DNA from 3 places in the Lysinibacillus sp. FSL M8-0337 genome. Region 3 is predicted to be linked to each of the others. Evidence: a T-box and tRNA genes for the amino acid it is inferred to sense, from the RefSeq annotation. Region 3 holds a T-box; the other regions hold tRNA genes.
The links. A T-box is a leader RNA that pairs with one kind of tRNA and senses whether it is charged. The one in region 3 lies ahead of trpS (tryptophan--tRNA ligase), so its partner is inferred to be a tRNA-Trp.
Positions count from the first base shown of each region.

Region 1: it has a tRNA-Trp gene. The T-box ahead of trpS (tryptophan--tRNA ligase) is inferred to sense a tRNA for this amino acid. The anticodon was not compared.
Region 2: it has a tRNA-Trp gene. The T-box ahead of trpS (tryptophan--tRNA ligase) is inferred to sense a tRNA for this amino acid. The anticodon was not compared.

Region 1 covers NZ_CP151996.1:3,856,609-3,863,901, reverse strand. Annotated here, with positions in the region: rRNA gene MKY08_RS18890 (16S ribosomal RNA) at 1-266, shown strand, start outside; rRNA gene MKY08_RS18885 (23S ribosomal RNA) at 576-3,503, shown strand; rRNA gene rrf (5S ribosomal RNA) at 3,620-3,735, shown strand; tRNA gene MKY08_RS18875 (tRNA-Asn) at 3,754-3,830, shown strand; tRNA gene MKY08_RS18870 (tRNA-Ser) at 3,836-3,927, shown strand; tRNA gene MKY08_RS18865 (tRNA-Glu) at 3,953-4,027, shown strand; tRNA gene MKY08_RS18860 (tRNA-Val) at 4,048-4,123, shown strand; tRNA gene MKY08_RS18855 (tRNA-Met) at 4,149-4,223, shown strand; tRNA gene MKY08_RS18850 (tRNA-Asp) at 4,229-4,304, shown strand; tRNA gene MKY08_RS18845 (tRNA-Phe) at 4,324-4,396, shown strand; tRNA gene MKY08_RS18840 (tRNA-Thr) at 4,409-4,484, shown strand; tRNA gene MKY08_RS18835 (tRNA-Tyr) at 4,494-4,577, shown strand; tRNA gene MKY08_RS18830 (tRNA-Trp) at 4,588-4,661, shown strand; tRNA gene MKY08_RS18825 (tRNA-His) at 4,674-4,749, shown strand; tRNA gene MKY08_RS18820 (tRNA-His) at 4,786-4,861, shown strand; tRNA gene MKY08_RS18815 (tRNA-Gln) at 4,866-4,940, shown strand; tRNA gene MKY08_RS18810 (tRNA-Gly) at 4,946-5,020, shown strand; tRNA gene MKY08_RS18805 (tRNA-Cys) at 5,028-5,101, shown strand; tRNA gene MKY08_RS18800 (tRNA-Leu) at 5,153-5,233, shown strand; gene MKY08_RS18795 (S8 family peptidase) at 5,744-7,039, opposite strand; gene MKY08_RS18790 (helix-turn-helix domain-containing protein) at 7,176-7,293, shown strand, end outside.
Region 2 covers NZ_CP151996.1:221,442-228,734, reverse strand. Annotated here, with positions in the region: gene MKY08_RS01110 (nitric oxide synthase oxygenase) at 1-895, opposite strand, end outside; tRNA gene MKY08_RS01105 (tRNA-Glu) at 1,118-1,189, opposite strand; tRNA gene MKY08_RS01100 (tRNA-Asn) at 1,191-1,267, opposite strand; tRNA gene MKY08_RS01095 (tRNA-Ile) at 1,280-1,353, opposite strand; tRNA gene MKY08_RS01090 (tRNA-Gly) at 1,358-1,431, opposite strand; tRNA gene MKY08_RS01085 (tRNA-Phe) at 1,440-1,512, opposite strand; tRNA gene MKY08_RS01080 (tRNA-Ser) at 1,519-1,611, opposite strand; tRNA gene MKY08_RS01075 (tRNA-Ala) at 1,627-1,702, opposite strand; tRNA gene MKY08_RS01070 (tRNA-Pro) at 1,717-1,793, opposite strand; tRNA gene MKY08_RS01065 (tRNA-Arg) at 1,803-1,879, opposite strand; tRNA gene MKY08_RS01060 (tRNA-Leu) at 1,893-1,981, opposite strand; tRNA gene MKY08_RS01055 (tRNA-Gly) at 1,987-2,061, opposite strand; tRNA gene MKY08_RS01050 (tRNA-Leu) at 2,113-2,194, opposite strand; tRNA gene MKY08_RS01045 (tRNA-Lys) at 2,203-2,275, opposite strand; tRNA gene MKY08_RS01040 (tRNA-Gln) at 2,291-2,365, opposite strand; tRNA gene MKY08_RS01035 (tRNA-His) at 2,377-2,452, opposite strand; tRNA gene MKY08_RS01030 (tRNA-Trp) at 2,489-2,562, opposite strand; tRNA gene MKY08_RS01025 (tRNA-Tyr) at 2,577-2,660, opposite strand; tRNA gene MKY08_RS01020 (tRNA-Thr) at 2,667-2,742, opposite strand; tRNA gene MKY08_RS01015 (tRNA-Asp) at 2,752-2,824, opposite strand; tRNA gene MKY08_RS01010 (tRNA-Met) at 2,836-2,910, opposite strand; tRNA gene MKY08_RS01005 (tRNA-Val) at 2,937-3,012, opposite strand; rRNA gene rrf (5S ribosomal RNA) at 3,026-3,141, opposite strand; rRNA gene MKY08_RS00995 (23S ribosomal RNA) at 3,209-6,136, opposite strand; rRNA gene MKY08_RS00990 (16S ribosomal RNA) at 6,379-7,293, opposite strand, start outside.
Region 3 covers NZ_CP151996.1:712,239-719,531, reverse strand. Annotated here, with positions in the region: gene pepF (oligoendopeptidase F) at 1-1,203, opposite strand, end outside; gene MKY08_RS03200 (competence protein CoiA family protein) at 1,356-2,474, opposite strand; gene mecA (adaptor protein MecA) at 2,663-3,331, opposite strand; gene spxA (transcriptional regulator SpxA) at 3,761-4,156, opposite strand; T-box leader at 4,708-4,939, shown strand; gene trpS (tryptophan--tRNA ligase) at 5,005-5,994, shown strand; gene MKY08_RS03180 (hypothetical protein) at 6,010-6,318, shown strand; gene MKY08_RS03175 (hypothetical protein) at 6,302-6,532, opposite strand; gene fabF (beta-ketoacyl-ACP synthase II) at 6,630-7,293, opposite strand, start outside.

The DNA.
Region 1 (7,293 bases), 1.4 Mb from region 3:
CTAATCCGATAAAGTCGTTCTCAGTTCGGATTGTAGGCTGCAACTCGCCTACATGAAGCCGGAATCGCTAGTAATCGCGGATCAGCATGCCGCGGTGAATACGTTCCCGGGCCTTGTACACACCGCCCGTCACACCACGAGAGTTTGTAACACCCGAAGTCGGTGAGGTAACCTTTTGGAGCCAGCCGCCGAAGGTGGGATAGATGATTGGGGTGAAGTCGTAACAAGGTAGCCGTATCGGAAGGTGCGGCTGGATCACCTCCTTTCTAAGGATATTTTCGGAATACAAACCTTGGGTTTGTAAGATTACGTTTTGCGTTCAGTTTTGAAGGTTCATCATTACGATGAAATACTTCAAAACTTGTTCTTTGAAAACTGGATAAAACGACATTGAAATTGTAACAAACACATTTATTTTTTAAATTAAGTTTTTTAGGCTTAATAACTAATAATAGGGTTTCAAGACACAAGCAGTTCTAGGAAGCGAATGAGTGAATGAAGGAGCGTACTTACGTACGTGACTGATTGAACGAGAGAAGCTGACAACGAAATGCGCAGTGGATTGGAAGCCGATAGGTTAAGTTATTAAGGGCGCACGGCGAATGCCTTGGCACTAGGAGCCGAAGAAGGACGGCACTAACACCGATATGCTTCGGGGAGCTGTAAGTGAGCTTTGATCCGGAGATTTCCGAATGGGGGAACCCACTACGTTTAATCGCGTAGTATCTTGACGTGAATACATAGCGTCTTGAAGGCAGACCCAGGGAACTGAAACATCTAAGTACCTGGAGGAAGAGAAAGAAAAATCGATTCCCTGAGTAGCGGCGAGCGAAACGGGAAGAGCCCAAACCAAGAGGCTTGCCTCTTGGGGTTGTAGGACACTCTATACGGAGTTACAAAGGAATGAGTTAGATGAAGCGACTTGGAAAGGTCCGCCAGAGCAGGTAAAAGCCCTGTAGTCGAAAGTTTATTCCCTCCAGAGTGGATCCTGAGTACGGCGGAACACGTGAAATTCCGTCGGAATCCGGGAGGACCATCTCCCAAGGCTAAATACTACCTAGTGACCGATAGTGAACCAGTACCGTGAGGGAAAGGTGAAAAGCACCCCGGGAGGGGAGTGAAAGAGATCCTGAAACCGTGTGCCTACAAGTAGTTAGAGCCCGTTAATGGGTGATAGCGTGCCTTTTGTAGAATGAACCGGCGAGTTACGATTACGTGCGAGGTTAAGCTTTAGAAGGCGGAGCCGCAGCGAAAGCGAGTCTGAATAGGGCGAATTAGTACGTGGTCGTAGACCCGAAACCAGGTGATCTACCCATGTCCAGGGTGAAGGTGAGGTAACACTTACTGGAGGCCCGAACCCACGCACGTTGAAAAGTGCGGGGATGAGGTGTGGGTAGCGGAGAAATTCCAATCGAACTTGGAGATAGCTGGTTCTCTCCGAAATAGCTTTAGGGCTAGCCTCGTGATGAGAATACTGGAGGTAGAGCACTGTTTGGACTAGGGGGCCATCCCGGTTTACCGAATTCAGACAAACTCCGAATGCCAGATATTTATACACGGGAGTCAGACTGCGAGTGATAAGATCCGTAGTCAAAAGGGAAACAGCCCAGACCACCAGCTAAGGTCCCAAAGTAATCGTTAAGTGGAAAAGGATGTGGCGTTGCACAGACAACCAGGATGTTGGCTTAGAAGCAGCCATCATTTAAAGAGTGCGTAATAGCTCACTGGTCGAGTGACGCTGCGCCGAAAATGTATCGGGGCTAAACGATTCACCGAAGCTGTGGATTGACATCTACGATGTCAGTGGTAGGAGAGCGTTCTAAGTGCGTTGAAGTCAGACCGGAAGGACTGGTGGAGCGCTTAGAAGTGAGAATGCCGGTATGAGTAGCGAAAGACGGGTGAGAATCCCGTCCACCGTATGACTAAGGTTTCCTGAGGAAGGCTCGTCCGCTCAGGGTTAGTCGGGACCTAAGCCGAGGCCGATAGGCGTAGGCGATGGACAACAGGTTGATATTCCTGTACCACCTCCTCACCGTTTGAGAAATGGGGGGACGCAGTAGGATAGGGTAAGCGCGCCGTTGGTTGTGCGCGTCCAAGCAGTAAGGCGTGTGTGTAGGCAAATCCGCACACTGTAACGTTGAGCTGTGATGGCGAGTCCGTATGGACGAAGTTCCTGATTTCACACTGCCAAGAAAAGCCTCTATCGAGGTGAGAGGTGCCCGTACCGCAAACCGACACAGGTAGTCGAGGAGAGAATCCTAAGGTGTGCGAGAGAACTCTCGTTAAGGAACTCGGCAAAATGACCCCGTAACTTCGGGAGAAGGGGTGCTCTTGAGCGTGCAAGCGCATGAGAGCCGCAGTGAATAGGCCCAGGCGACTGTTTAGCAAAAACACAGGTCTCTGCAAAACCGTAAGGTGACGTATAGGGGCTGACGCCTGCCCGGTGCTGGAAGGTTAAGAGGAGTGGTTAGCGCAAGCGAAGCTGCGAATTGAAGCCCCAGTAAACGGCGGCCGTAACTATAACGGTCCTAAGGTAGCGAAATTCCTTGTCGGGTAAGTTCCGACCCGCACGAAAGGCGTAACGATCTGGGCACTGTCTCAACGAGAGACTCGGTGAAATTATAGTACCTGTGAAGATGCAGGTTACCCGCGACAGGACGGAAAGACCCCGTGGAGCTTTACTGTAGCCTGATATTGAATTTTGGTACAACTTGTACAGGATAGGTAGGAGCCAGAGATCTCGGAGCGCCAGCTTCGAAGGAGGCGTCGGTGGGATACTACCCTGGTTGTATTGAAATTCTAACCCATGCCCCTTAGCGGGGCAGGAGACAGTGTCAGGCGGACAGTTTGACTGGGGCGGTCGCCTCCTAAAAGGTAACGGAGGCGCCCAAAGGTTCCCTCAGAATGGTTGGAAATCATTCGTAGAGTGTAAAGGCACAAGGGAGCTTGACTGCGAGACCTACAAGTCGAGCAGGGTCGAAAGACGGGCTTAGTGATCCGGTGGTTCCGCATGGAAGGGCCATCGCTCAACGGATAAAAGCTACCCCGGGGATAACAGGCTTATCTCCCCCAAGAGTCCACATCGACGGGGAGGTTTGGCACCTCGATGTCGGCTCATCGCATCCTGGGGCTGTAGTCGGTCCCAAGGGTTGGGCTGTTCGCCCATTAAAGCGGTACGCGAGCTGGGTTCAGAACGTCGTGAGACAGTTCGGTCCCTATCCGTCGTGGGCGTAGGAAATTTGAGAGGAGCTGTCCTTAGTACGAGAGGACCGGGATGGACACACCGCTGGTGTACCAGTTGTCTTGCCAAAGGCATCGCTGGGTAGCTATGTGTGGACGGGATAAGTGCTGAAAGCATCTAAGCATGAAGCCCCCCTCAAGATGAGATTTCCCATTACGCAAGTAAGTAAGATCCCTCAAAGACGATGAGGTAGATAGGTTCGAGGTGGAAGTGTGGTGACACATGGAGCTGACGAATACTAATCGATCGAGGACTTAACCAAAAAGTTTGAAACATTTCAATGCACCGTTTATCCAGTTTTGAAAGAATAAAAAAGTATTTCTTAAATACTTGTAATTATAATGATATATGTTATAATAGGTAATGTCTTTCAAATAGTCTAGTGATGATGGCAAAGAGGTCACACCCGTTCCCATACCGAACACGGAAGTTAAGCTCTTTAGCGCCGATGGTAGTTGGGGGCTTCCCCCTGTGAGAGTAGGACGTCGCTAGGCTATACATACTAAAATTATTCCGAAGTAGCTCAGTTGGTAGTAGCACCTGACTGTTAATCAGGTTGTCGCAGGTTCGAGTCCTGCCTTCGGAGCCATTCTTGGAGAGTTGTCCGAGTGGCCGAAGGAGCACGATTGGAAATCGTGTAGGCGGTTAACACTGTCTCAAGGGTTCAAATCCCTTACTCTCCGCCAGCACTTTAGGATTCCAATCATTAAAGGCCCCTTGGTCAAGCGGTTAAGACACCGCCCTTTCACGGCGGTAACACGGGTTCGAATCCCGTAGGGGTCACCATTTATAACGAATACCCAGATGGAGGATTAGCTCAGCTGGGAGAGCATCTGCCTTACAAGCAGAGGGTCGGCGGTTCGAGCCCGTCATCCTCCACCATTTTTAAAAATCAAAATAGCATTATCGCGGGGTGGAGCAGTGGTAGCTCGTCGGGCTCATAACCCGAAGGTCACAGGTTCAAATCCTGTCTCCGCAACCAAAAATGGTCCCGTGGTGTAGCGGTTAACATGCCTGCCTGTCACGCAGGAGATCGCCGGTTCGATCCCGGTCGGGACCGCCATTTTTAAAATAATAAACATGGGTCAGTAGCTCAGTTGGTAGAGCATTAGATTGAAGCTCTAAGTGTCGGCGGTTCGATTCCGTCCTGACCCATCATGTTTTTTTGCCGGTTTAGCTCAGCAGGTAGAGCAACTGACTTGTAATCAGTAGGTCGTGGGTTCGATTCCTATAGCCGGCACCATGTTTTCCCGGAGGGGTAGCGAAGTGGCTAAACGCGGCGGACTGTAAATCCGCTCCTTAGGGTTCGGCGGTTCGAATCCGTCCCCCTCCACCAGTTTTTTTATAGGGGCATAGTTCAACGGTAGAATAGAGGTCTCCAAAACCTTTGGTGTGGGTTCGATTCCTACTGCCCCTGCCAATTAATTTTATGGCGATTGTGGCGAAGTGGTTAACGCACCGGATTGTGGTTCCGGCATTCGTGGGTTCGATTCCCATCAGTCGCCCCATTTACTATAAAATTAAAATATAACTATAAAGCAATGGCGATTGTGGCGAAGTGGTTAACGCACCGGATTGTGGTTCCGGCATTCGTGGGTTCGATTCCCATCAGTCGCCCCATTGTTGGGGTATAGCCAAGCGGTAAGGCAACGGATTTTGATTCCGTCATGCCTAGGTTCGAATCCTAGTACCCCAGCCATTTATGCGGAAGTAGTTCAGTGGTAGAACACCACCTTGCCAAGGTGGGGGTCGCGAGTTCGAACCTCGTCTTCCGCTCCAATAATATGGCGGCATAGCCAAGTGGTAAGGCACAGGTCTGCAACACCTTTATCACCGGTTCAAATCCGGTTGCCGCCTCCATATTTTTTTCTTAATCGGATACTCCGATTTTTTTTATCTCTAAAGTATTATGCCGGTGTGGCGGAATTGGCAGACGCGCACGACTCAAAATCGTGTTCCTTTGGAGTGTCGGTTCGACCCCGACCACCGGTATCATCACGTACATATACGTTACGTTTAGTAAGATTAGAAAGCTCACAAACCTTGATAGAACAGGGTTTGTGAGCTTTTTACATTTCTTGGGTTACGATAGGAAACGATAAGAATCGAAATCTTTTTACACACATTTTACACACAGGCAGGTTCATTTTACACAAGTTTTTACACAAGCTGCAATCCGAGAAAATGTGATCGATAAAGGAGAGCAAACTAAAAAAGCTCATGTTTGAAAAATAAACATGGGCTTTTTAATTGGATTTAATAAAAGAGGATAATTGTATGTTTGATTCGGCAGCATAGCATGCCTCTGCCTTATGAATAGACCGAACAAAGGAATGTAAGCGCAAATGACGCAAAGAGACATGGGAGATACGTCGTCATAAGTATCACAAAGATTCATTGTGCATAGGGGTACTGGTGAATACGTTTAGAACCAAGAAAATAGTAATACAAACCAAAGCGATGGTTTGTATTACTAATGTTAGTATGCTTCACCTTTTAAAATTATTGAACGCGAGCAAATCCAAATCCTGAAGCGTAGTCATCACCTATAGCAGCTCCATAACCACCTTTAATATCTACTGATTGTGCTCTCGCTTGTAAGTTAGAACGTAGTTGCGTGTTAGACAATGACGGATTTTCAGCCCAAATTTTTGCTGCTAAACCAGAGACATGAGGAGTAGCCATTGATGTGCCGCTAATTGTATTATAACCGCCATTATACCATGTAGAATAAACGGATGAGCCAGGAGCTGAGATTTCAATATCACCTTCCTGGATTACATAATCTCCAGCTGTAGATATATAACCACGTGAAGAGTAATCAGCTACACGATAAGTCCCATTTTGTTGTACATTTTCTAAAGCTGCAACGGCGATTGCATTTGGTAATGCCCCCGGATAACCAATTGTTCCTTGCGCATAGCCTGAATTACCAGCTGCAGCTACTATTAGAACTCCTTTACTGTATGCGTAATTGACAGCACTTGAAATGAGGCTATTATTCGCTGAAGAACCTAGAGACATACTAATAATAGTTTTGGTACCAGTAGCTGTTGCTTGATCTGCTGCATGTCGAATAGCAGCAGCAATATCATCTGAGTATCCAGAGCCGCTATCTAATAACACTTTGTAAGCCCAAAGATCAGCATTTGGAGCTACACCGTAAACGCCTGCTTGATCGCTTCCACCATCAGCTAAGGCCGTACCAGCAACATGTGTACCATGTCCGTTTCTGTCTGTACAGCTGTTGTTAATGGGTGTTGTCGCACCTGTAAAGTCTTTACATTGCTCTACGTTATTGACAAGGTCAGGATGAGAAGTATTTACACCCGTATCGAGTACAGCAATATTAATGTCACTTCCTCCAGTTGTCGATGTTAAAGTATCATTGTTATAAATTGCTTTAATTCCCCAAGGTATTTGTTGAGAAGCTCTTAAAGAAGTTACCAAATCCAGGGTTTCATTTTCTACCATACTATCGTCTTCCAAACCTATCGTATCTAATGTAACGATAGGAACTTTTGTAACTGTGTAATTTTTATTCTTCTGTAATGCTTCGAATTGTTTTTCATTCATATCAGTTGAAAATCCGTTCTCTGTTAATTCCCAACGAACAGAATATTGATTTTTTAATGTTGATTTTTCTGATTTTTTGTTTGTCTCAACATAAACACGGAATTTCTCCTGACCACCGTCGTTTCCTGAGCTATCTTCGCTATCCATCGCTGTTGCGTACACCGGATTTATTACTGATCCTGCAATCAAAAGACTTAGCAACGTACTTTTCACTTTTTTCATTCATTCCAACCCCTTTTCAAATTTAAGTTATAGTACTACAATTTGAATCTACCATAATTTAGGTTTTTTGATTATTGGGAAAATTATGATTATAATAAATGTAAAATATAGTCATTCGATACGGGAGGTTATGAAAATGAAGATAGGTTCATTAATTAAGTACTATCGTACAAAGCTAGGAATGACACAGAATTCAGTGGCGATGGGGATTTGCTCGATTCCTCATTTAAGTAAAATTGAGAATAATAATAAAG
Region 2 (7,293 bases), 490 kb from region 3:
CAAATAGCTTAAATTGCTGTGCTGCGGTATGATGATCAACAATACTTACGCCATCTTCTTTAAAGGAATGAAGAACAGCAATATTTAATTCTACTAGCGCACGATCACGCCAAAGAGATGCTTGCTTTGTTGTATCAAGATTAAAAATTTCTGCTATCTTCGGTAACATATCATAACGGTCATGATCAGCTAAATTCCGTGCTCCAATTTCTGTCCCCATATACCAGCCATTAAAGGGGGCTGCCTGAAAGTCAATACCCGCCATTTGAAAGCGCATGCTCGATATAATTGGCACCGCATACCACTTCATTCCTAGTTCTCCTACCTTAGGATGTTCAGGGTGACGAATCGCAACCTCTAATACATCACCACTCGGGATTGGAAACCATTGCGGTTTACGGCCATCTACTTGGATCACAAGTGGTAGCACATCAAATGGTGTTCTTGCTCCCTGCCAACCAAGTGATTCACACACTTTAGTAAATGCCACCGAATGGGGATCACCAATAATCCCTGCTTCTGTTTCATAACCTGCATAACGTATAAGCTGATGATTCCATATTTTTACTCTATCAGAGGCAAATACCGTTATAGTCGGGCGAATCTTACCACCATTTGTTGCATATTGAATATGGTGAAGTAATTTCTCAAAAATAGCATGCTCATCTAAAACCTCACGTGCATCCTCAACATGAAGTGATTGCCAAAATAATCTCCCAATACATTTATTACTATTACGCCATGCTACTCTCGCGCCAAAAGTAAGCTCTTCCGTTGTAGGAGTATATGCGCCCTCTGTGACAACTTGCTGTAATCTATTTGTAAGCCATTGTTCCGACTCATTTTGTTCCAATTGATAAAGTGCTAAAAAACGTTGTATCTCTTGTAAATTCATGTCGTTTTCCTCCATCTATCCCCATATTAGATGAACAGCATACAATTCACCACGAAAAAATCCGTAAGAAAACATACATCTTTTATATATGAAATACTTTGTTCAAATTTAAACGAAAAATTAAAAGTTAGATGATTTACGCAATACTGAATGCCTTAGTGATAATAATTAAATACTTAAAAACACAAAAAAGCATGTAGCAACAATATGCTACATGCTTGATGACCCCTACGGGATTCGAACCCGTGTTACCGCCGTGAAAGGGCGGTGTCTTAACCGCTTGACCAAGGGGCCGTGGCTCCGAAGGCAGGACTCGAACCTGCGACAACCTGATTAACAGTCAGGTGCTACTACCAACTGAGCTACTTCGGAATATCTTTATAATGGGCCTAAATGGACTCGAACCATCGACCTCACGCTTATCAGGCGTGCGCTCTAACCAGCTGAGCTATAGGCCCCTCTTGGAGCGGGTGATGAGAATCGAACTCACGACATCAGCTTGGAAGGCTGAGGTTTTACCATTAAACTACACCCGCAAAAAGGATGGGTCAGGACGGAATCGAACCGCCGACACTTAGAGCTTCAATCTAATGCTCTACCAACTGAGCTACTGACCCGGAAAATGGAGGAGGTAGAGGGATTCGAACCCCCGCGCGGTGTTACCCGCCTGTCGGTTTTCAAGACCGATCCCTTCAGCCAGACTTGGGTATACCTCCGGAATGAAACAATTATGGTGGAGCCTAGCGGGATCGAACCGCTGACCTCCTGCGTGCAAGGCAGGCGCTCTCCCAGCTGAGCTAAGGCCCCATTTTTTAAAAAGATGGTCGGAATGACAGGATTCGAACCTACGACCCCTTGGTCCCAAACCAAGTGCTCTACCAAGCTGAGCTACATTCCGTTCATTTATTGGCGCGCCCGGCAGGAGTCGAACCCACAACCTTCTGATCCGTAGTCAGACGCTCTATCCAATTGAGCTACGGGCGCTAAATATTAAAAATGGTGCCGAGGGCCGGAATCGAACCGGCACGGTAGTCACCTACCGCAGGATTTTAAGTCCTGTGCGTCTGCCAGTTCCGCCACCCCGGCACATTTGGAGCGGAAGACGAGGTTCGAACTCGCGACCCCCACCTTGGCAAGGTGGTGTTCTACCACTGAACTACTTCCGCATGTGCATAAGATTATTTATTCTGGCAATTATAAATTTGAAATATAGATGATGCGGGTGAAGGGAGTCGAACCCCCACGCCTTGCGGCGCTAGATCCTAAGTCTAGTGCGTCTGCCAATTCCGCCACACCCGCAAATATGATGAGCCATGAAGGACTCGAACCTTCGACCCTCTGATTAAAAGTCAGATGCTCTACCAACTGAGCTAATGGCTCATATTAAGAAATAAATGGCTGGGGTACTAGGATTCGAACCTAGGCATGACGGAATCAAAATCCGTTGCCTTACCGCTTGGCTATACCCCAATATTTTATTATGGGGCGACTGATGGGAATCGAACCCACGAATGTCGGAACCACAATCCGATGCGTTAACCACTTCGCCACAACCGCCATATGTAATATAACAGTAGTCTAACCTAAAAAATTTGGCAGGGGCAGTAGGAATCGAACCCACACCAAAGGTTTTGGAGACCTCTATTCTACCGTTGAACTATGCCCCTATTGAATAAAGAGCTGGTGGAGGGGGACGGATTCGAACCGCCGAACCCTAAGGAGCGGATTTACAGTCCGCCGCGTTTAGCCACTTCGCTACCCCTCCAAGGGATGGTGCCGGCGATAGGAGTCGAACCCACGACCTACTGATTACAAGTCAGTTGCTCTACCAACTGAGCTACACCGGCAAATAAGGACGGTCCCGACCGGGATCGAACCGGCGATCTCCTGCGTGACAGGCAGGCATGTTAACCGCTACACCACGGGACCTTAATTTTATTTGGTTGCGGAGACAGGATTTGAACCTGTGACCTTCGGGTTATGAGCCCGACGAGCTACCACTGCTCCACCCCGCGATAATAGTAATTTCATAATAAATAAATGGTGGAGGATGACGGGCTCGAACCGCCGACCCTCTGCTTGTAAGGCAGATGCTCTCCCAGCTGAGCTAATCCTCCACATAAAAAATAAGCGAAGCGACGTCCTACTCTCACAGGGGGAAGCCCCCAACTACCATCGGCGCTAAAGAGCTTAACTTCCGTGTTCGATATGGGAACGGGTGTGACCTCTTTGCCATCATCACTTCACTTATTCAGTTGAAAGAACTCGTTCTCTCAAAACTGGATAAACGTTCATTGAATGTTTCAAACTTTTTTGGTTAAGTCCTCGATCGATTAGTATTCGTCAGCTCCATGTGTCACCACACTTCCACCTCGAACCTATCTACCTCATCGTCTTTGAGGGATCTTACTTACTTGCGTAATGGGAAATCTCATCTTGAGGGGGGCTTCATGCTTAGATGCTTTCAGCACTTATCCCGTCCACACATAGCTACCCAGCGATGCCTTTGGCAAGACAACTGGTACACCAGCGGTGTGTCCATCCCGGTCCTCTCGTACTAAGGACAGCTCCTCTCAAATTTCCTACGCCCACGACGGATAGGGACCGAACTGTCTCACGACGTTCTGAACCCAGCTCGCGTACCGCTTTAATGGGCGAACAGCCCAACCCTTGGGACCGACTACAGCCCCAGGATGCGATGAGCCGACATCGAGGTGCCAAACCTCCCCGTCGATGTGGACTCTTGGGGGAGATAAGCCTGTTATCCCCGGGGTAGCTTTTATCCGTTGAGCGATGGCCCTTCCATGCGGAACCACCGGATCACTAAGCCCGTCTTTCGACCCTGCTCGACTTGTAGGTCTCGCAGTCAAGCTCCCTTGTGCCTTTACACTCTACGAATGATTTCCAACCATTCTGAGGGAACCTTTGGGCGCCTCCGTTACCTTTTAGGAGGCGACCGCCCCAGTCAAACTGTCCGCCTGACACTGTCTCCTGCCCCGCTAAGGGGCATGGGTTAGAATTTCAATACAACCAGGGTAGTATCCCACCGACGCCTCCTTCGAAGCTGGCGCTCCGAGATCTCTGGCTCCTACCTATCCTGTACAAGTTGTACCAAAATTCAATATCAGGCTACAGTAAAGCTCCACGGGGTCTTTCCGTCCTGTCGCGGGTAACCTGCATCTTCACAGGTACTATAATTTCACCGAGTCTCTCGTTGAGACAGTGCCCAGATCGTTACGCCTTTCGTGCGGGTCGGAACTTACCCGACAAGGAATTTCGCTACCTTAGGACCGTTATAGTTACGGCCGCCGTTTACTGGGGCTTCAATTCGCAGCTTCGCTTGCGCTAACCACTCCTCTTAACCTTCCAGCACCGGGCAGGCGTCAGCCCCTATACGTCACCTTACGGTTTTGCAGAGACCTGTGTTTTTGCTAAACAGTCGCCTGGGCCTATTCACTGCGGCTCTCATGCGCTTGCACGCTCAAGAGCACCCCTTCTCCCGAAGTTACGGGGTCATTTTGCCGAGTTCCTTAACGAGAGTTCTCTCGCACACCTTAGGATTCTCTCCTCGACTACCTGTGTCGGTTTGCGGTACGGGCACCTCTCACCTCGATAGAGGCTTTTCTTGGCAGTGTGAAATCAGGAACTTCGTCCATACGGACTCGCCATCACAGCTCAACGTTACAGTGTGCGGATTTGCCTACACACACGCCTTACTGCTTGGACGCGCACAACCAACGGCGCGCTTACCCTATCCTACTGCGTCCCCCCATTTCTCAAACGGTGAGGAGGTGGTACAGGAATATCAACCTGTTGTCCATCGCCTACGCCTATCGGCCTCGGCTTAGGTCCCGACTAACCCTGAGCGGACGAGCCTTCCTCAGGAAACCTTAGTCATACGGTGGACGGGATTCTCACCCGTCTTTCGCTACTCATACCGGCATTCTCACTTCTAAGCGCTCCACCAGTCCTTCCGGTCTGACTTCAACGCACTTAGAACGCTCTCCTACCACTGACATCGTAGATGTCAATCCACAGCTTCGGTGAATCGTTTAGCCCCGATACATTTTCGGCGCAGCGTCACTCGACCAGTGAGCTATTACGCACTCTTTAAATGATGGCTGCTTCTAAGCCAACATCCTGGTTGTCTGTGCAACGCCACATCCTTTTCCACTTAACGATTACTTTGGGACCTTAGCTGGTGGTCTGGGCTGTTTCCCTTTTGACTACGGATCTTATCACTCGCAGTCTGACTCCCGTGTATAAATATCTGGCATTCGGAGTTTGTCTGAATTCGGTAAACCGGGATGGCCCCCTAGTCCAAACAGTGCTCTACCTCCAGTATTCTCATCACGAGGCTAGCCCTAAAGCTATTTCGGAGAGAACCAGCTATCTCCAAGTTCGATTGGAATTTCTCCGCTACCCACACCTCATCCCCGCACTTTTCAACGTGCGTGGGTTCGGGCCTCCAGTAAGTGTTACCTCACCTTCACCCTGGACATGGGTAGATCACCTGGTTTCGGGTCTACGACCACGTACTAATTCGCCCTATTCAGACTCGCTTTCGCTGCGGCTCCGCCTTCTAAAGCTTAACCTCGCACGTAATCGTAACTCGCCGGTTCATTCTACAAAAGGCACGCTATCACCCATTAACGGGCTCTAACTACTTGTAGGCACACGGTTTCAGGATCTCTTTCACTCCCCTCCCGGGGTGCTTTTCACCTTTCCCTCACGGTACTGGTTCACTATCGGTCACTAGGTAGTATTTAGCCTTGGGAGATGGTCCTCCCGGATTCCGACGGAATTTCACGTGTTCCGCCGTACTCAGGATCCACTCTGGAGGGAATGAACTTTCGACTACAGGGCTTTTACCTGCTCTGGCGGACCTTTCCAAGTCGCTTCATCTAACTCATTCCTTTGTAACTCCGTATAGAGTGTCCTACAACCCCAAGAGGCAAGCCTCTTGGTTTGGGCTCTTCCCGTTTCGCTCGCCGCTACTCAGGGAATCGATTTTTCTTTCTCTTCCTCCAGGTACTTAGATGTTTCAGTTCCCTGGGTCTGCCTTCAAGACGCTATGTATTCACGTCAAGATACTACGCGATTAAACGTAGTGGGTTCCCCCATTCGGAAATCTCCGGATCAAAGCTCACTTACAGCTCCCCGAAGCATATCGGTGTTAGTGCCGTCCTTCTTCGGCTCCTAGTGCCAAGGCATTCGCCGTGCGCCCTTAATAACTTAACCTAGTTATTAAGCCTAAAAACTTAATTTAAAAAATAAATGTGTTTGTTACAATTTCAATGTCGTTTTATCCAGTTTTCAAAGAACAAATTCACTACCTGTTTCTACTTCTTCGCAAATTTGCGACGAAAGCGTAGCGACAGGAGCACAGTTTTGAAGTATTTCATCGTAATGATGAACCTTCAAAACTGAACGCAAAACGTAATCTTACAAACCCAAGGTTTGTATTCCGAAAATATCCTTAGAAAGGAGGTGATCCAGCCGCACCTTCCGATACGGCTACCTTGTTACGACTTCACCCCAATCATCTATCCCACCTTCGGCGGCTGGCTCCAAAAGGTTACCTCACCGACTTCGGGTGTTACAAACTCTCGTGGTGTGACGGGCGGTGTGTACAAGGCCCGGGAACGTATTCACCGCGGCATGCTGATCCGCGATTACTAGCGATTCCGGCTTCATGTAGGCGAGTTGCAGCCTACAATCCGAACTGAGAACGACTTTATCGGATTAGCTCCCTCTCGCGAGTTGGCAACCGTTTGTATCGTCCATTGTAGCACGTGTGTAGCCCAGGTCATAAGGGGCATGATGATTTGACGTCATCCCCACCTTCCTCCGGTTTGTCACCGGCAGTCACCTTAGAGTGCCCAACTAAATGATGGCAACTAAGATCAAGGGTTGCGCTCGTTGCGGGACTTAACCCAACATCTCACGACACGAGCTGACGACAACCATGCACCACCTGTCACCGTTGTCCCCGAAGGGAAAACCATATCTCTACAGTGGTCAACGGGATGTCAAGACCTGGTAAGGTTCTTCGCGTTGCTTCGAATTAAACCACATGCTCCACCGCTTGTGCGGGCCCCCGTCAATTCCTTTGAGTTTCAGTCTTGCGACCGTACTCCCCAGGCGGAGTGCTTAATGCGTTAGCTGCAGCACTAAGGGGCGGAAACCCCCTAACACTTAGCACTCATCGTTTACGGCGTGGACTACCAGGGTATCTAATCCTGTTTGCTCCCCACGCTTTCGCGCCTCAGTGTCAGTTACAGACCAGATAGTCGCCTTCGCCACTGGTGTTCCTCCAAATCTCTACGCATTTCACCGCTACACTTGGAATTCCACTATCCTCTTCTGCACTCAAGTCTCCCAGTTTCCAATGACCC
Region 3 (7,293 bases):
ACTGTGGACACTATGCCCAAACTCATGCGCCAATGTAAATAAATTATCCACATTGTCTTGCCAGTTCATTAAAATATAAGGATTCGTACCGTAAGCACCTGATGAATACGCGCCGCTACGTTTACCTTTATTTTCCTTAACATCAACCCAACGATTATCGAAACCACTTTGGACAATTTCTTGATATTCTTTACCAAGTGGAGCTAACGCTTTCACTAAAATATCTTTAGCTTCCTCATATGGAACTTTCATATCTACTTCTTGAACAAGAGGTGTAAATAAATCCCACATATGCAACTCATCCACACCTAATAACTTTTTACGTAATGCAATGTAACGTTGCATAGTTGGTAGATGCTTGTGAATAGTCTCTACTAACTGATCGTAGACACTTTCTGGGATAAAGTTATTGGACAATGCCGCATGACGCGCCGATTCATAATGACGCACACGTGCACTCACATTGTGTTTTTTTACATTACCTGTCAATGTAGCAGCAAATGTGTTTTTAAAATGACCATACGTTTCATACATCGCTTTAAATGCTGCTTCACGTACGGATCGATTTTTACTTTCTAAAAACTTAATGTAATTACCATGTGTCAGTTGGACTTCTTCCCCATCCTCATTTTTAACTGTAGGGAAAACTAGGTCCGCATTATTTAACATACTAAATGTATTCGAAGCAGTACCTGTCACTTCTGCCATTTGTGCAAGTAACGCTTCTTGTTCTGCTGGTAAAACATGTGGACGGGTCATTGAAATTTCTTTTAATGATTGCTTATATAATTGCAAATCCTGATTATCAGCTAAATAGGATTCAATTGTTTCTTCGCTTAGTGATAAAATTTCAGGTGTTAAAAATGAAAGTGCTGCTGAAATATTTGTCGCTAACGTTTGAATTCGACTATTCATATCTTGATAAAAACTATTCGTTGTATCTTGATCATATCGCATATGCGCATACGTATAGAGTTTCATTGTACGTTGATAAATTTTATCGTAATAAGTTAGTACAGCTAATAAGGCATCTGCACCATTTTTTAAAGTACCCGCATAGCTAGATGCCTCTTTCGAAAGTTCTGCGACTTTCTTAAATTCCTCTTCCCATAGTGTATCCGTTGCAAAAATATCTTCCAATCGCCAAGTTAACTCTACCGGTATTTCATTTCTCATTAAAACTCGATTATTGTTACTAGCCATGAGCCAGCCCCCTTTATATATGACTTTCCTGTACTCTCATATTTTCTCAATATATTGCGACAATTGCAAATAATACCCTGTAGCTCAACTCATCAAAATCCCAGTTTGATTATCCATAGCGATACATGAGCTCCTTACTTCCATAAAGGGATTTAAACAGATGGTTGATTGTACAAATTGGTATATACTCGCTTCCATATCGCACTAGCGTAATCTTTTCCAGAAAATCTATGACCTAACAAGTTTCCATAGTTTTCAACAGCTTGCACGCCCAATTCTGTTGGCTCTACATTGAGAAGCTTTAGAAACAGTCGAATATCTTCTTTTCTTAACTCATACGGTAGCAACTGTCGTTTCCTGCAAAAATCTAATAAAATCACTTGCCATTCAATTGAGAACATCGGAATAGCCTGTGAATTTTTAACAGGTATACCAATGTAATGTGGCAGTGCATTCAGAGGAAAATTTTGCTCATAGCAACTACGTAGAAAACGATCTTGAACTCCCTTTCGACTTCGGAATAATTTTTGCATTACATACTGTTGACCCCATTTTATATACATCTCCTTGTATATAGTAAATGATTCATGTGTAATCGGCTTTGGCTCATAAAATGGGAATTGCTGATTGTTGAGTGGAATAGAGAGTACTTTCGCTATAAAAGTTTGCCCGTGAACATAAAGTAGATTCGTCCAATAATTAAATTTTGCTGCTCTCGCATCATATGTAACTAAATACGGCATATTGTTGGATGAATAAGTAATTGCATTTTGATGGATAGGGGAAATTCTAATTTTTTGAATAGCATTTGTAGTATATTTTTTCTGTGGTGTTTGAAAAAGCCATAATGCTTGAATGTTATGCTTTTCATATCCTTCTGTACGCCGTTGCCAGTTTTCTTTTGTTATCGAACTACATTGATATTCAATGGCAATCCGATGATGTTCACCTTGCAGTAGTAAATCGGGCCTTTGTGATAGCTTTCTTAAAAATGGCTCCAGCTCTACTGTATGCCCAAGTGACTGCAACCATTCAAATAATTGAATTTTCCCTTGTAAATGGAGCTTGGATTCCCCTTCCGCAAATTGATGATGACAATCATTAGTAATATGTGCAAAGTGCGGAATAATCTGCTTACCAATTTTTAATTGTACAGGCTGTTGACATTGTGGACAAAAAAATTGTAATTGCTGACGAAATTGTCGTAAAGCTTGTCTCGAATGTTGATAGGAAATAATTAACTGCTGTTTGTCTGTATAGGCAATAAGCATGTTATCCTTCTCCTTTTTGCCTCATTGTAGTAAAGGTTTTTCTATACGCCAACTAATGATGTGCTTTTCTTTGAAAATTGATTTTTCTTTCCCTCATTTATCTCAAAACGTAAAAAAAGACTGTAGTCTACTCAATTTTGAGTATATCTACAGTCTGAAAGCTCCTGAGAGTCAGAAGCATGAAGATGTTAACTAAAATATTTTCGTACAGTTTCAAAGCAATCGTATTCCATAATTTTTTCGCCATATTCTTCAAGGCGATGAATTGTGAAATTAGAAGGGCTTAAAAACTCTTTAATAATCGCGTTTTTATCATGACGATTTAAATCATCGTCTGCATTCGCAAAGTCTACTACAAGATAGTAACTACCTTCATATTTGAATAATGAGGAATCCACTAAGTCATCTGTCATCCGTTTTGCAACGGGGATTAACTCATCAATATCTTTAAATTTATAAACATAAATGTCTGTATCCATAAATAACTCTGATTCATCCATGTCACCAAATTGAGTTAATTGACTAAGAAGATCCTCTCCAACTTCGTCAAATGGGGCAAACATACTTTTTTGTTCATCAAAATTTGAATGACCATCTAATGTTTCACCGTCTTTTAAAATATGTGCACGTGTGACAATGATTTCTAAGCCTACTTCTGACGCATTGATATGAATCCAAATCGGACCTTCTACATCAAAATAATCTTCAGTGTTCACTTCATCAATCATATCCCAAAAAAGTTGTTCACCCTTTGCTCGGTTGTACCAAATTTCTTCACGACTATAGCCGCGATCCTCTATATCATTGTACGTAATAAAGAGCTTGAGTGTATTTTCATTTACACGTTCGATGTCCACTAGACCTCATCTCCCTTCACTGTCATTTGTCGAAAAACAGTATTATTTCATTAGTATGCTTTGATTCATTGTTTTTAACCTTCATACTCCTTTGTTTTTCAACCTTTGACCACACTACAGAAAATCATCGAGCAACCGCAATCGTATTTTTTGGTCACAGTTGTCTCTAATTCTATTGTATGCTGTTCTTTCATAAAATGAAAAGGATATACACCGTTTCAAAGAAGATATTTGAATAATTGAAATTGTAGTAAACTATTTGTATTAAATCAAGTTTAACATACTTTTACGGAAATATATGACTTTTACCTATTAAATATTAGTTTTGAATGCAGGTTTTTACATAAGTAAAGCATAAAAAATAGATGTCACAACATGCATTTGCATTTGTAACACCTACTACATCATTCTATGCAGTCTAAGTGGGTTTTAGTTCACCATACGCTGTGCTTCTTGTAATTGATAAGCTCTAACCTTACGCGGTAAAAATCGTCGAATTTCATCTTCGTTATAGCCTACTTGAAGTCTTTTCTCATCTAAAATTATTGGTCGGCGTAATAATCCAGGATATTCTTGAATTAATTCATATAAGCGTTGTAAAGGTAAGCTTTCAACATCTACATTCAATTTTTGGAATATCTTAGAACGGGTAGAAATAATTTCGTCTGTTCCATCCTCCGTCATTCGTAAAATCTCTTTAATTTCACTAATGCTTAACGGTTCAGAAAAAATATTACGTTCTGTATAAGGAATTTCATGCTCCTCTAACCATGCTTTTGCTTTACGACAAGACGTACAACTTGGTGATGTAAATAAAGTAACTATCATACTGACACATCCTTTCTATTTGTATTCGTTATCTATAAACCAATTTCTTAAATTAGAATTAATGTAATGTAAATCTACAGTTCCATTATACAGCACTCTGCTGTATTTGAATATAGTTCCAAGGAAAAAAAGAATAAAGGATATATGACTTTGTTACAAAATATTCTGTCTATTAATACTACCTTAATGTATTCAATAAAGTATTCACTTTCTTTGCATGTCCAATGAACTAATAATAATATTCCCAGTAACAAGTCATTTTAAACATGAATTTCTCGAAACTAGTTGTTCTCAATTAAAAAACACAAACGAGAATAATGTCATGTAGACGTGTACAATTAAGGACGTATTTTAGATAAAATTGGTTTCCTTTTTTTACAACACAAAAAAATTCAGTCATAAGACTGAATTTACAGGCTTGCATTTAACTAAGTCTTTATACTATAATTTTGTGCAACAAGAGAAGCGCATTTGCGCCAGTCTTGATGGTCAACAGTATTTTGATTGTTGTCTTCAAAAAGACACTCTCTACACATTAAATAGTGTAGTTAAAAACGCTGACGAAGAGTAGTACATTTGCAATATACATGTATAGAGAGTCTGTGGTTGCTGGAAACAGACCATGTATGCATTTGGAATGGACTTCCGAGTTAGCTTTGTGAACGTTCAAGTCTTCACTTGATCCCATTAGCAAAGCTCGTCCCTTCACGTTACGAAGCAAAGTGGCCTTCTAAGGCAAGCAGGGTGGTACCGCGGATTCGAACATCATTCGTCCCTTCATTAGTTTATTCTAATGAGGACGCATGATGTTTTTTATTTTTTCGAACCCCGAGGAGGAACTTATTATGACAACTATTTTTTCAGGCGTACAGCCAACAGGTATTGTAACATTAGGCAATTATCTTGGTGCATTCAAGCAATTCCCAGCACTACAGCATGAAGGGAATGCTATTTACTGTATCGTTGACCAACATGCCATTACTGTTGCGCAAGATCCAAAAGAGTTACGTCAAAACATCCGTAATTTAGCTGCTACTTATATTGCGACTGGAATTGACCCTCAAAAGTCAACGCTATTCATTCAATCTGAAGTACCGGCTCATGCACAAGCAGGATGGATGCTACAATGTGTCGCTTCTATTGGTGAACTAGAACGTATGACACAGTTTAAAGATAAATCACATGGTAAAGAGACTGTTTCAGCAGCTCTTTTAACTTATCCACCATTAATGGCGGCTGATATTTTATTATATAACACGAATATTGTTCCTGTAGGGGATGATCAAAAACAGCATATTGAGCTAACACGTGACCTTGCAGAGCGCTTTAACAAACGTTATGGTGAAGTGTTAACGATTCCTGAAATCCAGTTACCAAAAGCTGGAGCTCGTATTAAATCATTACAAGAACCTACAAAAAAAATGAGCAAATCTGATCCAAATACAAAAGCTACGATTAAACTTTTAGATACAGCGAAAGATATCGAGAAAAAAATCAAATCTGCTGTCACTGACTCTGATGGTATTGTGGCATTTGATGTTGAAAATAAACCAGGTGTTTCAAACTTACTAACGATTGAATCCGCTATTTCAGGTGTAGCAATTGAAGATTTGGTGAAAAAGTATGAAGGCATCGGGTATGGAGGCTTCAAACAAGGTGTCGCTTCAGCAGTAATCGACCACCTAACACCAATTCAAGAAAGATTTTATAACCTTGTAGAGTCATCTGAACTGGACATTATTTTGGATGAAGGTGCAGAAAAAGCAAACGCTATTGCAAGCGCAACTTTAAAGCGCATGGAACAAGCAATGGGCTTAGGCCGCACAAACCGCTAAGAGAGGAATTAACATATGCTCTGTGAACATTGTCATCAACCAATCAAAATCCTTCTATTAGAAGGTGATTTTGGTGCAGATCCATTATGGTGTGGCCATTGTCAAGCCAATTTAGAATTAGAGCAACTTCCTTTAGATGAGTCACTATTATCGGAGCTGACAACATGGATGTGTAACTTCGGCGAATGGATTGACCTTGAAACAGATTCATTTATTGATGGTATGGATACTTTAGCGAAAAGCCATGATGTACAAGGTGAAGACTTGGCCAAAAAAGTAGCAGAAGCCTTCGCCATTCCTGTGACGTTCAAGCCTTATCTTTAAGATTCGCTGTTTTATCGAAACCAAAATCGAGCACAACACTACAAAGTACAATGCAAGCTCCAATGGCGATATAAAATTCCGTTGTATGCATGATGAATTTTAAGACTACTGACCAAGAATAACCAAGTGTCCGATAGTTCAAATATAAAATTAAATTGCCGATAGAAAGTATCATTAAGCCATAGCTCATTAAAAATATAAAAAGACGAAACAAATAAACGGCATCCTTTCTATTTCTTCTTACTTTCTTTTCTATTCGCTAACTTTTAAAAAAAGACGTCAGCCTTGTAAATTAGGCTGACGTTTTTTCATTATTCCTCTATTTTTTTGAATAATAGACTTGCGTTATGACCACCAAAACCAAGAGAATTACTCATTGCATATTCAATGTTCGCCTTACGCGCTTCATTTGGTACATAATCTAAATCGCACTCAGGGTCTGGCTCTGTTAAGTTAATTGTTGGAGGTAAAATGCCCTCTTTCAATGCTAGTGCTGTAAAAATAGCTTCAACACCACCAGCAGCACCTAATAAGTGACCTGTCATCGATTTAGTAGAACTCATTGCTAATTTATAAGCATGTTCACCAAATGCCTTTTTTACAGCTTGTGTTTCAAATAAATCGTTGTATGGTGTACTTGTTCCGTGTGCATTAATGTAGCCTACTTGTGAAGGGTCTACGCCACCATCTTGTAATGCTTGCGTCATGGCACGTGCAGCACCTTCACCTTCTGGGGCTGGTGCAGTAATATGATGCGCATCGCCAGTTGAACCATAGCCAAGAACTTCTGCATAAATTTTTGCGCCACGTGCTTTTGCATGTTCATATTCTTCTAAAATAACAATTCCGGCACCTTCACCAATAATAAAGCCATCACGGTTTTTATCAAATGGTCGAGAAGCTGTTTGAGGATCCGTATTTAAAGATAACGCTGTATTTGCACAGAAGCCTGCAACTGCCATCGTCACGATTGGT